Regions from separate parts of the Paenibacillus sp. P5_B5 genome, predicted to be linked through region 1. Evidence: riboswitches for the same ligand, from Rfam matches in the RefSeq annotation. Region 1 holds a riboswitch; the other holds the start of a gene.
The links. Region 1 has a riboswitch for glycine ahead of AC1DOK_RS03455 (alanine/glycine:cation symporter family protein). Riboswitches for the same ligand answer to the same signal wherever they lie in the genome.
Positions count from the first base shown of each region.

Region 1 (8,494 bases):
GCCTCTTTGTCGATCGATCTGACAATTTTCTTAAGCGTGCTCACTTCCTGTTTGCTAATCACAATATACAGAATTTCTTTAGGCGTTTTTGTATAATGCCCATGTCCATACAATACTGTAACACCGCGATCCATGGCCACATTGACTTGTTCGGCAATTATATCCTGCTCTTTGGATATGATCGTAACGGCTTTTTTAGAGCTAATTCCCTCAATAATGAAATCCATCACTTTGGTTCCTATGTAGAGCATTACGATTGTAAACATCAGACTTTGCGCACCAATGACGAAATAAGAGGAGAAAGCAACAATCAAGTCAAAAAACAGGAGTGCATAGCTTATATTCCAGTCCAAAAACTTATTCATAATTCGAGCTAAAATGGTCGTTCCTGCCGTCGTTCCGCCAACGCGTATAATCAAACCGATACCTACGCCCGTAAATACTCCTCCGAATACGGCGTTGATCATAAGTTCATCGGAGGCAATATGCCAGCCCTCTGTTAAGTATAAAAAAAGCGAATTGAATACAACCGCAATAATCGTATACACCGTCGTTGTCTTGTCCAAAAATTTATAACCGATAATTAATAAAATGGAATTCAAAATCAGGCTTATGAGTCCTGGCGACCATCCAAAAAGGTAGTAAGAAATGATGGTAATCCCTGTAACCCCGCCTTCGCCAAACTCATTTGGAATAACAAACAGATTGATGGCCAAGGCAAAGATCAACGCTCCGACCATAATCGTAAGAATGTCTATACATCGTTTTTTCATCATCATGTCCTTTCTTGTTGCCAGCTTTCTTACCCTATATATTTAACTACATGTTAAATAGACTGTCCAGAAGAACCATAAGATAAAAACCCAACACTAATAACAATGGCGTTGGACTTGATAACGGTTTGTCGCTATCTTGGATATCACAAGGCACAAAAAGGGATATCATTGACGAATATTTCGCTCGTCACATGATATCCCTTTATATGTGCAACTAACTTTGTTTCAAATGCGCTAAATATAGACGCGTTTCCGCCACCACGACTCCTGACAAACCAAGTAAGGCAATCAAGTTTGGCAGTGCCATCAGTCCATTCACGATATCCGCAAGAAGCCAGATCGCTTCCAGTTGGATGAATGCGCCGAGCCCTACCAGGACGAGAAACACGATGCGGTAAGGAAGAATGGATCGGACGCCGAACAAGTAGACAATGCAGCGTTCGCCGTAATAATTCCAGCCCAGAATTGTAGTGAATGCAAACAACGAGAGACAGATCATCAGGATCAGGGATCCAAAAGGCATCGCCGCATCAAAAGCGGCTTGCGTCATCTCCGCTCCAACCGCGGTTCCGTTCCACGTACCGGTTACAATCAGAGTCAGGCCGGTCAATGTGCATACCACAATCGTATCTATAAACGTACCCGTCATGGATACCAGACCTTGCTCCGCAGGCCATTTGACCTTAGCCGCGGCTGCTGCAATGGGCGCGCTGCCTAGTCCGGATTCATTGGAAAAGACGCCTCTTGCAATGCCGTTACGGATGGCCATCATAACCGTAGCGCCGAGAAAACCGCCGCCCGCCGCAGCCGGGGTGAACGCGCTCTGCAATACGAGCGCCAATGCAGACGGAATCTGGTCAGCGAAGACTATTAGAACGAAACCAGTAGCTAATACATAGACGATAGCCATGATAGGAACTATTTTCGTCGTCACCCTTGTGATATTTTTAAGCCCTCCTAGGGTCACCAATGCCGTCAACACGGTCAACACAATGGCAGTTACCGCAGCCGGAATGCCCAAACTGGACTTAGCGGATGATGCAATGGCGTTGACTTGCGGGAAAGTGCCGATTCCGAATAATGCGACCAACACCCCGCTTACAGCAAAAAATACAGCCAGCGGTTTAAACTTCTTGCCCAAACCTTGTTCAATATATATCATCGGGCCTCCGGTTACTTGTCCATTCGCGTCCAGCTTCCGGTATTTTACGGCCAGCACCCCTTCGGCGTATTTGGTCGCCATGCCAAAGAAAGCAGCCAGCCACATCCAGAACAAAGCTCCCGGTCCACCCATTTGAATCGCGGTCGCTACGCCTACGATGTTTCCCGTTCCAATTGTTGCGGCCAGAGCCGTTGCGAGTGCGCCGAAGCTGGTAACATCACCTTTCCCTTCGTTCTTGGCGGTGAATATGAGTTTGAGGGCCAGCGGTAAACGTATCACTTGAAGTAAACCGAGACGGATCGTGAAATAGATTCCCGTTCCCACGAGCAACACAAGGAGCGGCGGCCCCCATACAAATTGATCCACACTTTTTAACCATTGTTCCAACACATTCATTTCCTATTCCCCATTTCTGCTTCATCTTGGTGCGTATTGCGACAAAAAAAGAGTCAAATCGATGGATTTGACTCTGGGGACGTTTTTGCAGAACACAAATAATAGATATCACGAATACGAATCATGATACATCACATCTGCAATCCCTGTCCTTTTACCTGAGAGTTTGGACGTGCGTTTGACACGTCTTGCCCCTTCGGTGCCCCGCTTCAAGCGGAGTCTCTCCAGAGTTCTGTCCGTATACGGTCCTGCTTGCATTCTACTCTTTTAGAATTGATGCAAACGCCTGAGAGTTTTGCCCCTTCGGCCAGACTGCCGTCTGTCTCCCGTATCCTTCATCCAGTTTATGAAGTTGTGCATATATTATAGTGAACTATCTAGAATTCCGCAATGACTTATGCAATATGCTCAAGCTATTAACCTTTCTCCTCATCTTTTTCATCTTTTTCATCTTCTTCATCTTCTTCATCTTCTACATATTCTAAAATATCTCCAGGCTGACATTTCAAGATTTGACACACAGCTTCAAGGGTTGAGAAACGAATCGCTTTGGCTTTATTCGTTTTCAAGATGGACAGGTTAGCCATCGTTATGCCTAATCTATTCGATAGCTCAGTGGAGCTAATCTTTCTTTTGGCCATCATCACATCCAGATTTACTATAATTGCCACATCCATCATCCCTCATTATATAGTTTGGTCATTTTCCTCTTTAATTCTTGTTGCTTGCTCAAACAATTGCGATAAAGTCAAGCCTAAAAAGCCAATAGCCAGAGAGATAAAGGTAACGATTATCATAGGCATAATAGTCATCGCATATAAGAACACATCATGAGCGTACACCAAGTAAATGGAACATCCATTAAACAGTACGATCTCACTAAAGGCGCAGATCGATATGATTTTTAAAGCCTTGGCTGTATCAAATGTAAAAGGATTGTTTCTCACAACAATTCTGCAGATCTTCTTTAAATTAAATAAAGCAATCAGATACGGAACTGCGCATAGATAGATACAACTTGTTATAGCCGTTACCAATCCTTGATCTAATATGAAGAACGCACTTTTAAGAAAAGCCGTCAGCACGAGTGGTGTAGCTAAGAGCCCTAACAGGGTGATAGCTATACCAGCTATTACGAGGATGTTAATTACTTTGGCACTCACATTTCTATTCATTTTGGGAACCTCAACTTTCATGGATAGTAATTTCATACCTTATATTAGAGATTTATTTATCGTTTGTCAATAAATATTATGCGTTAAACAATAATTTGAATAAAGACCAAGAAGAAACGGTTTCGCCGTCTTTAAAAGACGGAGCGTTTCTTAAGGTGATACTTAGAATTTATTAGACGAATGTTATAAATTCTATATCACTAAATAAAACGACCGCTCCCCGGTAGAATACCGAGAAACGGTCGTCGCATATCATCTATCTTTCTTCATGCTCAAATCAGGAAAACCGTCCTTCATTGATTGCCTTAATCACTTCGATCGGGACTTTAGGCTGGCGATCATAAGTAAGCAAGCCGTTAACTTCCTGCTCGACATCTGTAAATTGAGTATAACAATATCCCTGAACAACAGGCGATTGCAAGAGCGGTCGAATAACGGCTGTTATTCGCCGCAAGAAATCTTCCTCGCTGTCTGCCCCTGAGTATCCCCAGCCTTCTTGAGCATGTGTCTTGAAAGCTATACCACCAAACTCAGAAACGATAATGGGTTCATTATGATAAGCGAAGCCCGTAGCGTAAACGGTTCGTGTCGCAGGAGCTTGCTCTGTTACTTTCGTATTTGCATACCTGTCATTCAATACCTGTTCATCATACTCATAATCATGAATCGTACAAATATCCGAACAAGTATGCTCCCAGCCATCGTTCGACATTACTAAACGGGTGGAATCAAGCGATTTGGTTAAATGATACATCGTCAAAGAATGTGCTTGCTGTTTGGCATCGACGTTAATGTTTCTAAAACCCCAACTTTCATTAAGCGGCACCCAAGCAACAATACATGGATGGTTATAATCTCTTTCAATCGCTTCCTGCCATTCTTGTGTCATTTGACGTACATAGTTATTGGAGTACTGGAAAGAGCTCGCCATTTCCCCCCAAACAAGCAGTCCCAAACGATCACACCAATATAGATAGCGAGGATCCTCAATTTTCTGATGCTTGCGAGCACCATTAAAGCCCATCGATTTGGTAAGCTCAACATCCCGCCGTAGCATATCGTCAGACGGAGCCGTAAGAAGTCCTCCAGGAAAATACCCTTGATCGAGCACCATTTTCATATAATACGGACGGTTATTCAGCAAAATCTGTCCATTCTCAATAGAGATTTTCCGCATGCCAAAATAGCTGCTTACCCGATCTACTTCTTGTCCATCTACATACACGACATATTCCACATCGTATAGATTAGGATTTTCTGGACTCCATAAAATACCTTCTTCAGTACTGTTGATATTTCTCAGCTTAATGCTTCTTGCTTCTTCCCTGCTGTTGATAAAGAAAATATCTTGGGAAACCTTCCGTCCGTTAAAAGAAATGTGAACTTGAACAGACGTCTCTTTACTGTCATCCAGCCCATCGACATCTAATGCTATGTGAATTTCATCCTGATCGATATCAGGTGTATATTTAACATTCTTTAAATAAGTTGAAGATACGCATTCAAGCCATACAGATTGCCAAATTCCTGTAGTTGCGGTATAGAAAATATGCTCGGATTGCGGCTTCCAATATTGCTTGCCTCGAGGCAACGACATATCTTCATTGAAGTCTTCCACTTTAACTACAATCGTGTTACTTTCACGGTTCAGCAGCCCAGTAATCTCCAGACTGAATGGCGTATGCCCGCCTTCATGATAACCAGCCCATTTACCGTTAACCCATACCCAAGCCCGATAATCGACCGCACCAAAATGTAAAATGGTTCTTTTATTCACCATCTGTTCAGTAAAATCGAACGTTCTGCGATACCAAACGATGTTATGAAATTGCGTTTCACCAATTCCGCTCAGAGCCGCTTGGTAAGCAAACGGCACATGAATTTTGTGTGTGAACGAATCATGACCCATTTGTTCTCCAGATGCTGCCACCTGATCGCCGAATGCAAAATCCCATTCACCATTCAGATTGATCCAAGAGGATCTTTCAAATTGCGGTCTTGGATAATCTTGTCTTATATTTACACACTCCATATCATCATCTCCTTATCCTTTAATACCGGAACTCGATATTCCTTCAATATATTGCTTCTGGAATAAGAAGAAGAAAACGAGAATCGGTAAAGTAGATAACACAACCCCTGCCATAATAAGCGGTGTATTCTCAAAAACGGCATCTTTTACACTGTTTAGACCAACAACAAGGACATACATTTTAGGTGTATTCGCCAGTGTACTTGGAATCAGGTAGCTGTTCCAGGTTCCTGCAAAAGTTAGAATGGACACGGTAATTAATGGAGAACGTGCCAAAGGATAAACAATTCGCCAGAAGGCACCCATTTTCGACAAGCCATCTATTCGGGCTGCTTCAATAAAATCATTGGGAACGGAAACGAAAAATTGTCTAAGCATGAAAATATACAAGCTCTGGTATAGAAACGGAATGGTTAAGGCCCAAAAGGTATTAAGCCATCCCAGTTTAGCCATATTTACATAAACGGGTATTAATATCATGTGATAAGGAACCATCATCGATGCGACGACGATCCAATAGACCAGCTTTTTCCCTTTAAAATTTAGCTTTGCTAATGCAAAGCCGGTTAATGGGTTAATAATCATGTTACCGATAATGACTGCCCCAGTCATAATAACGGTATTTATAAACCATCTCGGAACGTTATAAGCATCATTTGTAAAGTACGTTCTGTAATTATCAAATGTCCAGTCGGAAATGCTGATCAACTTATTTACGCCACTCATAGGCACAAACGACGTGTACAAGGTATATAGAAAAGGAAGAATAAATATGCAACCCAGCACGATAATAATGGTGTAATTAACGAACAGTGTTAAGCTTTTTTTGGCTTTCACGGTTTTCACTCCTTATCGTCTAGGAATTTTTTTTGCAAGAACGTAATGAACATGATAATGAAAAAGAAGATGACGACGGCCGCACTTCCGTAACCGATGTTCATGTAACGAATCCCGTGCTGATAGAAGTAGGTGACCACTGTGCTTGTCGCTCCAGCAGGTGAACCTAGCGCACCATATCTGGAGATTGCGGCAATTTGGTCATAAATTTGAAATCCGAGAATTGTTGAGACAGATATGATGAAAAATGAAATCGGCTTCAAGTATGGTACTGTAATGTAACGGAATTTAGCCCATTTGGAGGCTCCGTCAATATCACCAGCTTCGTATAAATCCTTAGGCACTTCTTGAAGTGCGGATAAGTATACGATCATAGTGAAGCCGGCTTGTTGGAAAATAAACAAAATGATGACAAACATCAAAGCATAGTGTGTGTCAGCATACCAAGTTACGTTCCCGAAACCAAAAAGACCGAAAAACTCCGTCACAAATGTTCCTTTTTTAAACAGCATCATAAATACTGTAGTTATGGCAATTTGCGAAGTAATATACGGGATAAAGAAAATGGTTCTGAATATGCCCTTTCCTTTGAGATTCTGATTTACCAGCATAGCCATCAAGAGACCCAGAATGGTCTGAACAGGTACGGCGATAAGTACAATTTCCAAAGAATGAAGAACTGCCTGAAAAAAATCTTTATCTTGCAAAATCTGTGTATAGTTTTCCAGTCCAATAAATTTTGCCTGATCCATTGCTGCAAAGTTCATGTCCTGGAAGCTTCTAATAAAGGACTCAATAAAAGGAATGAAAAACCACCATACCCACAAAATTAAAAAAGGCAGGACGAACAGCCATCCCAACTTATTATCTGAATCAGTAATAGATCGGAACCAAGATTGTTTCTTATGACGATCTGCTTGTAAAGACGCGCTGTCATTTAAGGAATTAGACATGTTACCCCTCCTCAAGTACCCAAAACATAATAATTATAGGGTTTTTTAAAGCTGTTTCCGCTTTATCCAAAGCGAAAACAGCTTGTCTCAAAAAAGACTATTTGAACTGCTCTTGAAGACCGTCAAGAATTTCCTGAGCCGATTTGTTATTTCCGCCAAGAACCGAATCTTCTAGCTGCTTCACCAACTCATCCGTGAATTTCTTGGTTTCAATCGGATATTCAAAAGCTGTACTGTACTCAAGTGCAGGCTCAACAGCTTTAAACTCTGGGTTCTCATCAAAGTATTTAGGAGTCAACGATTTTAGAGCTGGGTTGAAACCTACCTTCATAAATTCGGATAATACTTTTTCCCCTGCCAAGTAATAAATCGCTTGCATCGTCTCTGTTTTGTTCTTCGCATCTTTTAGGATGACATAAGCCTCAGAGGACATTGTGCTGCCATGATGACCGTTTCCTTCAGGAACAGGGACAGCTACATATTTCAGATCCGGATTTGCATCTTTCAAATAACCTTTGTACCAAAAACCGCCTGTACTCATTGCAGCTTGTTTGTTGGCAAATACTTCACCGTCCCAGCCAAATCCAAGCGACTTCGGAGTGACAGCTGAACCATCTTTATACATTTCTAAAATCTTTTCTAGTGCCTGGACGTTTTCTGGGGAGTTGATCGTTTTACCATAACCCCAACCGCCGCCATAACTCTTCACATAGTTGGTAATATGAAACGCATCAAGGTTAATTACAATGCCGTGTTGATCTTTTGATGTCAATTTCTTCGCAGCAACTTGAACGTCTTCCCATGTTTTTGGATACTCGCCAAGCCCCGCTTCTTTCCACTTGCCCTCATTGATCAGGAACATCGCCGGTGTTGTACTGATTGGCAGACCGTATTGCTTTCCGTCTACTTTATAGATGTCAAGCCCATTATATAGTGACAAATCAACGCCAGCAGGCTCAATCAAATCATCCATCGGAGCAAATAAGCCTTTATTAATATATTCTGGTGCGCCTTCGTTAGTAGTTTTGATTAAATCTGGCGCCACGCCAGCTGCGATCTCACCCGGAAGCGTACTCCAGAACTGCTCACTGCTTGGGTACTGCTTGATTTCAAGATTTATATTTGGATACACATCCTTGATGTCTTTTGCTGCTTGTTGATAA
Region 1 is NZ_JBFULK010000002.1:173,371-181,864, reverse strand. Features, by position in the region: gene AC1DOK_RS03460 (YitT family protein) at 1-773, opposite strand, end outside; gene AC1DOK_RS03455 (alanine/glycine:cation symporter family protein) at 991-2,334, opposite strand; glycine riboswitch at 2,471-2,572, opposite strand; gene AC1DOK_RS03450 (helix-turn-helix domain-containing protein) at 2,751-3,014, opposite strand; gene AC1DOK_RS03445 (DUF2975 domain-containing protein) at 3,021-3,509, opposite strand; gene AC1DOK_RS03440 (glycoside hydrolase family 2 protein) at 3,787-5,541, opposite strand; gene AC1DOK_RS03435 (carbohydrate ABC transporter permease) at 5,554-6,378, opposite strand; gene AC1DOK_RS03430 (carbohydrate ABC transporter permease) at 6,384-7,331, opposite strand; gene AC1DOK_RS03425 (ABC transporter substrate-binding protein) at 7,429-8,494, opposite strand, start outside.

Region 2 (8,494 bases), on a different contig from region 1:
GACAGCGCCAAACTCACCTATCGCTCTTGCATTACACAGTAATATCCCATAAATTAATCCCCATTTGATGTTCGGCAATGTTACTTTCCAGAAAATTCGCCACCCCTTCGCTCCAAGCGTTGCAGCAACCTCTTCCTCCTGTGTACCTTGCGACTGCATCAAAGGAACTAATTCCCTTGCCACGAGCGGAACTGTCACAAATATAGTAGCAAGAACCATTCCTGGAAGTGCAAAAATAATCTGGATACCATGCGCTGTTAACCAAGGCCCAAACCATCCCCTTATTCCGAATAATAAGACAATAGCGAATCCAGCAATGACGGGTGATACCGCAAGAGGCAGGTCGATTAGTGTCATTAACAAGCTTTTGCCACGAAATCTGAACTTAGATAAAGACCAAGCCACAGCGATACCAAACAATGCATTAAGCGGGACTGTTATGACCGCAATCTTAAACGTTAATTTAATGGCTTCCCAAGCATTCTCATCGATCAAAGCGTCGAAGAATATGCCTATTCCTTGCGATAATGCTTGCGTAAACACCATTAGAAGCGGCAATATGAGCATGACAAGCAGGAACATACCTGCAATTACAAATAGAACCCATTTGCCTAAGTTGCGATCCTTTTGAATAGGGCGAGCGATCGCCATAGCTTCACCTCCATACCATTAGGCCTTTAGTTTGTTAGACGCTTGCTCGCACGTCTTTGCATATAATTCGTCAACAGGAGTAAGACAAAGGATACAACGAGCATGACAATCGAAATAGCTGTTGCACCTGCAAAATCAAACTGTTCGAGCTTTGTCATGATAAGCAGCGGAGCAATTTCTGTATGCATGGGCATATTTCCTGAGATAAACACGATGGAGCCATACTCTCCAACTCCCCTTGCAAACGCAAGAGCAAACCCTGTTAACAGAACAGGAAATAACTCAGGTAATAGCACTCGGATAAATACACGTATCCTAGATGCTCCTAGACTTGCAGCTGCTTCTTCCGTTTCGGGATCAAGCTCTTGCAGAATAGGTTGAACAGTTCTTACAACAAACGGGAGTCCTATAAAAGTTAAGGCTACGATAATCCCAAGAGGTGCATAGGCAACTTGAATACCTAGTGGCTCCAGAAAACTACCTAACCAGCCTTTGTGTGCATAGAGTGTTGTCAGTGCAATGCCAGCAACAGCTGTAGGGAGTGCAAATGGCAAATCGATTAATGCATCGATAATTCGTTTACCAGGGAAAGAATAACGCGTTAGGACCCACGCTACGATAAAGCCAAACACGACATTAATTACTGCCGCAATGAAAGAAGTCCCAAAGCTTAATGCATACGAAGCAAGCACTCGATCTGTCGTCGCAATTTTCCAAAACTCATGCCAAGTAAGTCCTGCTGCATAGATAAAAATCGCAGCGAGTGGTAACAGAACGAATAAGCTAAGATAAGTAATCGAAAAGCCCATCGATAATCCGAAGCCGGGCAAAATTGATTTCTTAGACCCTCTGCCAGAAATCTTAGTTTTCATAGATCTCATCAAATATGCCCCCGTCTGCAAAATGCTTCTTCTGCACCTTATCCCAGCCACCATAATCAGGTTCATCTAAAGAGAATAGCTTAATTGTTGGAAACTGACTTACATATTCTGCTGCAACACCAGTCATGCGAGGGCGAAAATAATGTTCAGCTGCAATCCGTTGCACTTTTTCGGTATACATGTAATTCAAATAAGCTTCTGCAGCCTTACGTGTTCCCTTATTGTCAACCACTTGATCTACTACAGCTGCAACTGGTTCTGCGCTAACAGAAATTGATGGTGCAACCATTTCAACATGTCTTCCTGGCTCATGAACAGCCATCAAGGCTTCACTCTCCCAAGCGATAAGTACATCACCAATCTCTTGCTCTAAGAATGTGGTCATGGAGTCACGAGCGCCCGAGCCTAAGATGGGTACATTCTGATAAAGCTTCGTCACAAACTCTTTAGCTTTGGCTTCATCACCGCTAGATGTCTGCAGCGCATACCCCCATGCACCCATATAGTTCCATCTTGCACCACCAGACGTTTTGGGATTTGGAGTAATGACCTTTATTCCTGGCTTTGTTAAGTCATCCCAGTCTCGAATCTGCTTCGGATTTCCCTCACGAACAAGAAATACGATTGTCGAAGTAAATGGTGATGCACCAGTAGGAAATTTAGTTCGCCAGTCCTTATCCACTAAACCAGCAGATTTCACGCGATCCAAATCATACGACAAGGCTAGTGACACAACATCTGCTTGTAATCCGTCATTGACTGTGCGAGCTTGCTTACCAGAACCACCATGAGATTGTCTAACTGTGACCTTCTCCCCAGTTTGGGCTAACCAATCAGCAGCGAATGAGGTGTTCACATCACGAAATAATTCTCGTGTAGAATCAAAGGAAACATGAATCAATTCTATGGATTTGGAAGGCTTATCTGGGTTCGATTGACCTTTATCCTGGTAACCTTGCCCATTGGTTGAATTAAACTCGCATGCGGTTAAAACAATGAATACAATTAAACAAAGAATATATTTACCACACACGCCAAAGTTAACGTATCGTTTACGAACCCGAATAGCAAGCACACCCTTCCTATGTGTGTTTGGGCGATTGACCCCATTGCATTAGCCTATGTCGGCACTTACTAAACGGACAATACTATAGTTATCACATCTGTTTACTCGGAATAATATTAGCATGAATTAGACTATTTTTCCATATCCAAATTAAAAAACTCCAATTCACCTTTGAAAACATTTCAAGGTATGAATTGGAGTGAAATCATTATAGTTCAGAACTACTGCATAGCAGCGCGTTTGCGCTTGCGCTCCTGATACCGTTCTTCGCCAAGCTTAAATAAACGTTCTTCCTCTTTCGTTTCGGGAATAACAGCTGGAACTGGTGTCGGTTTATCATTCTCACCTAGTCCAACGAAAGTTAATAAAACAATTAGTGCTTCTTTCTTAACGCCTGTGTGTAAATTTTCAACTTGTCCAATAACTTGAATTTCCATGGATGACCGATGTGTATAAATCACGGATGCAGTTAACTCAATCGCTTCTCCAAGTCCAACTGGGCATAGAAACTGAGCTTCACAAGAAGCTGTAACGACTCCACGTTGACTATGACGCATGGCTGCAATTGTTGCAACCTTATCAACAGATTGAAGTAACTGTCCACCAAAAACAGTTCCATGATAATTGGTCTGTCCTGGCAATATAATATCCGTATAAACGGATCTTGAATGACTGACTGATTTGGCTTCGTTGTTCATAATTGAGGCTATCCTTCTTTCATAAAAAAAAAGTTAAGACACATTAGGTAAACACCAAATGTGCCTTAACTCCATATTAAACTATGTAGCGAATAGTATCAATTCTTATCCTTTTGTAAAAGCTTCATATTCAGCCGCCGTAAGCAATCCTTCAAGTGCTTCTGGGCCACTCAATTCAACCTCAATCATCCAGCCATCGCCATAAGGACTGCTGTTGACTAGCTCAGGAGCATCTTCTAGCGCACTGTTAACAGCTGCAATCTTGCCTCCTACAGGGCAATAAATATCCGAAACCGTCTTAACCGATTCCACACTTCCAACACTATCATCTTGTGCAACCTTCGCACCAATTTCTGGCAATTCAACAAATACGATATCTCCAAGCTGATGTTGAGCAAAATCTGTAATTCCAATTCTAACCTTTGTATCCGATAAAACTTCTACCCATTCATGCTCTTTCGAGTATAATAGTTTTGATGATACTTCACTCATTTTAATCCGCCTCCGTTTTGTGATTTCGATATAAGGTTAAATCAAATAAAACAATAAAGTCAAGTTATATGTGTTTCAGGTATTGACAAAATGTTCTGGTAATCGTAAATATAGAGAGTAGTTATTTGTTCAACAAAATTTTTATAAGATTCAAATAAATATTGCGGATGATCATACAGGGAGAGATTACGACAAACGTAACGCCGAAGGAGTAAGCCCCAAAACGGGTGAATCTCTCAGGCAAAAGGACTTGTATAGGACGCATCTCTGGAGAGCTTTGCTTGATAACAGATCAAGTAAACACCCATGGGGAAACTTGACGCATTTAAACATGTGCGTAGGGACACTCTCAGGTACAAAGGACAGGGCAAAAAGATCGCATCTCGCATGCGCGCTTTTTGCTCTTTTTTTATTGACTAAAAAAAGTAAAGTGAAGGTGATTCCGGTGCTAAAAAGAACGCCCCTATTTCCGATTTACTCGGATTACGATGCTCGTGTAATAGATTTTGGTGGATGGGAGCTTCCTGTTCAATTCGCTGGGATTCAGAAGGAGCATACTGCAGTTCGAGAGCAGGCTGGTTTATTTGACGTTTCTCATATGGGGGAAGTATTAGTCTCAGGTAGTGACTCCATTGCATACTTGCAGCAGCTTACTACCAACGATGTATCAAAACTGCATAATGGTCAATGTCAATATACGCTCATGTGCTACCCAGACGGCGGTGTTGTTGATGACCTACTTGTCTATCGCATGAGTGAGGATGCTTACATGCTTGTTATTAACGCCTCCAACATCGATAAGGATATCGAATGGATGCAAGAAAATTTACAAGGAGATGTTCGCTTAAACAACATCTCAGACGATACTGCTTTACTAGCTTTACAAGGACCTCATGCTATCCAAATTTTAAGTAAGCTTACGGATACACCTCTAAGCGAATTAAAAACATTCCGTTTTTACGAGAATGTGCAAATCGCAGGTGTGAAAGCACTCGTATCACGTACTGGATACACCGGTGAAGATGGTTTTGAGATGTATATTGACGAAGCAGATGCAATTACACTCTGGAAGAAGCTTCTGGAAGCTGGAGAACCTGATGGTCTACTCCCTGTGGGACTTGGAGCGCGGGATACACTTCGTTTTGAAGCCAGACTGCCACTCTATGGGCAAGAATTATCTAAGAGCATTACACCGCTTGAAGCAGGGCTTTCCTTCTTTGTTAAATTAGACAAGGCTGAGTTTAATGGACGCGAAGCTCTAGCAGCGCAGAAGTTAAATGGGATCCCTCGCAAGCTTGTAGGCATTGAAATGATCGGTCGCGGAATTCCGCGGAGCCACTACCCTGTTTATTCCACTGATGGCAAGCAGATTGGTGAAGTAACAACAGGTACGCAATCCCCAACGCTTAAGAAGAATATTGGCCTTGCTTTACTAGACTCCTCCTACTCTGCTCTGGAGACAGAAGTCGATGTTGAGATTAGAGGTTCAATGGTTAGAGCTAAAGTGGTGGCAACACCTTTTTATAAATCAAGTCCGAAAGGTTAGAAATCCCTATTCTTTCGTCGTACCACGCTTAAAGATGCTAGGGCCGCATGTACTAGAATTTATTTAACTAGGGGGAGAACTTACGACATGAAACATCGTTATTTACCGATGACTGAGCAAGATGAACAACAAATGCTAGAAACGATTGGCATTCAATCCATTGACGAATTATTTGCAGATATTCCGGAAGAAGTAAGGTTCCAAGGACGTTTGAACGTAGCTGAAGCACTTGATGAAGGTGCACTCCTACGCTATATGCGTAAATTATCTGGTAAGAATGCTGATTTTGATCAATATGCTTCTTTCTTAGGAGCTGGTATCTATGATCACCATCTACCAGTAGTTATTAATCATGTAATTTCACGTTCTGAATTCTATACAGCATACACACCTTATCAGCCTGAAATCAGCCAAGGTGAATTACAAGCCATATTCGAATTTCAATCTTATATCTGTGAACTAACAGGTATGGCTGTAGCGAATGCTTCGATGTACGACGGGCCGACGGCGCTTGCGGAGGCCGGTGCACTTGCTTGCGGCGCTACAAAGCGTAAGCGCCTGCTCGTCTCCCGCGCTGTCCATCCGGAAGCGCGCCAAATCTTGGCGACGTCGGCAAGAGGCCTTGGCCTCGACGTCGTAGAGATCGCTTGTGAGCAAGGCATCACAAGCGCAGCCGACCTCGCGTCCAAGCTGGACGCGGACACTGCCGCTGTCATCGTACAGTCGCCGAATTTCTTCGGCGTACTGGAAGACCTAGCGGCATTCGAGCCGCTCGCGCATGACGCGGGCGCCTTGCTTGTCGTAAGCGCGAATCCGCTCACGCTAGGGCTGCTTGAAGCGCCGGGCAAGCTCGGCGCTGATATCGTCGTCGGCGATTGCCAGCCACTAGGGATCCCAGCTTCGCTTGGGGGCCCAACTTGCGGCTACTTCGCCGTCGCTGACAAATGGATGCGCCGTATGCCAGGGCGCATCGTCGGTCAAACCGTCGATCACAGCGGCAAGCGTGGATTTGTTCTCACGCTGCAAGCGCGTGAACAACATATCCGCCGTGAGAAGGCGACTTCGAACATCTGCTCGAACCAAGCCCTTCTCGCTCTATGCGCGTCTGTGTACCTATCAACGCTTGGTAAGAGCGGAATCCAAGAAGTTGCTACGCTTAACGTACAGAAGGCTCACTATGCCGCTTCACGTATTGCAGCTTCAAATAAGCTATCACTTGCTTACGAAAGCAGCTTCTTTAATGAGTTCCTCGTTAAATTGCCAGAAGGAACTGACGTACAGCAATTGAATTCCAAATTACTTCAATCAGGCTTCATCGGAGGTTATCAAATAGATAAGGCTTTCCCTGAACTTGCAGGGCACATGCTGATTGCAGTTACTGAACAACGTTCCAAAGAAGAAATTGATCAATTTATCGAATGCTTGGAGGTGCTCGTGTAATGACACAGCTTGCTACTGAATCTATTCCTGCAATTAAGCACGATAAAGCGCTAATATTCGAGCTTAGTCACCCTGGCCGCGTAGGCTACTCCCTACCTGTTTGTGATGTTCCAGAGCAACAGCTTAATGATCTCATTCCTGCGAAATTCCAAAGACAACAGCCTGCTGAGCTACCTGAAGTATCTGAAGTGGATGTCATTCGTCACTATACAGCGTTGTCCCGTCGTAACTTCGGTATCGATAACGGATTCTATCCGCTGGGTTCTTGTACGATGAAATACAATCCCAAAATTAATGAAGATGTGGCTCGTTTCCCTGGCTTTGCTAAGATCCACCCTTACCAACCAGAAGAGTCCATCCAAGGTGCACTTGAATTGCTCTATAACTTACAGCAAGACCTTGCTGCACTTACAGGCATGGATCGTGTCACACTTCAGCCTGCAGCCGGCGCCCATGGTGAATGGACTGGACTTATGATGATTAAGGCCTATCACGAGAGTCGTGGAGATAAACGGACCAAGGTAATCGTTCCTGACTCAGCCCATGGAACCAATCCTGCTAGTGCTACTGTTGCAGGCTTTGAGACAGTTACCATTAAATCCAACGACCGTGGACTTGTGAATATAGATGAACTGAAGAAAGCAGTCGGATCTGATACAGCAGCACTCATGTTAACAAATCCGAATACGCTAGGTTTATTTGAAGAACAAATCACTGAAATTGCAGCTGTTGTACATGAAGCAGGCGGACTGCTTTATTACGATGGAGCGAATACGAATGCCATTATGGGGCTTACACGTCCAGGTGATATGGGCTTTGATGTCGTTCACCTTAATTTGCACAAAACGATGAGCACACCACATGGTGGCGGTGGTCCAGGAGCTGGCCCAGTAGGTGTGAAATCCTTATTAATTCCGTTCCTACCAACACCAATGGTCGAACGTAACGAAGCTGGACAATATTATTTTGAATATAACTACCCAGAGTCTATCGGCCGAGTAAAGAGCTTCTATGGCAACTTCGGTATACTCGTTCGTGCTTATACTTATATGCGCACACTAGGTCCAGATGGCTTACGCAAAGTATCCGAATACGCCGTTCTGAATGCCAATTATATGATGGCAAGACTAGCTCCTTACTATGATGTTCCGTTCAATCGTGCATGTAAGCATGAGTTCGTTATGTCAGGCAACAGACAGAAAGAGCACGGTGTTCGTACACTTGATATTGCGAAGAGATTACTTGATTTTGGCTATCATCCGCCAACAATTTACTTCCCGCTCAATGTTGAAGAGAGTATCATGATCGAACCGACCGAAACAGAAAGCAAAGAGACACTGGATGGATTCATCGATATCATGATTCAAATTGCTCAAGAAGCGATCGATAACCCAGAACTCGTTATTAATGCACCATACTCAACAGTAGTTAGCCGACTTGACGAAACACTTGCTGCCCGTAAGCCTGTGCTCAATTGTAGCTGCGGTTAATGTAGATAGCTATACACAATAAAATGGATAGAAGCATCAGAAACAATCTGATACTCTATCCATTTTTCTTACTTAATTGAATCAATTATTTTCACGCAAAATGCTGTCTTATATTCGTCATATACTCTTCTTCATCCGAGGTTTCCTTCATATTGATGAGCATTTTGGCATCTTCTCCAACGACATATCGAAACTGGCTTGTACCATCTGTTGCCGCTTGATAGATCGTT
Region 2 is NZ_JBFULK010000011.1:19,718-28,211, reverse strand. Features, by position in the region: gene cysW (sulfate ABC transporter permease subunit CysW) at 1-651, opposite strand, end outside; gene cysT (sulfate ABC transporter permease subunit CysT) at 678-1,523, opposite strand; gene AC1DOK_RS15225 (sulfate ABC transporter substrate-binding protein) at 1,513-2,607, opposite strand; gene AC1DOK_RS15220 (acyl-CoA thioesterase) at 2,820-3,296, opposite strand; gene gcvH (glycine cleavage system protein GcvH) at 3,402-3,788, opposite strand; glycine riboswitch at 3,956-4,050, shown strand; glycine riboswitch at 4,054-4,156, shown strand; gene gcvT (glycine cleavage system aminomethyltransferase GcvT) at 4,228-5,334, shown strand; gene gcvPA (aminomethyl-transferring glycine dehydrogenase subunit GcvPA) at 5,422-6,774, shown strand; gene gcvPB (aminomethyl-transferring glycine dehydrogenase subunit GcvPB) at 6,774-8,264, shown strand; gene AC1DOK_RS15195 (SDR family oxidoreductase) at 8,356-8,494, opposite strand, start outside.
Region 2: it holds a riboswitch for glycine, as region 1 does, so the genes downstream of both, gcvT (glycine cleavage system aminomethyltransferase GcvT) here and AC1DOK_RS03455 (alanine/glycine:cation symporter family protein) in region 1, are expected to answer to the same signal.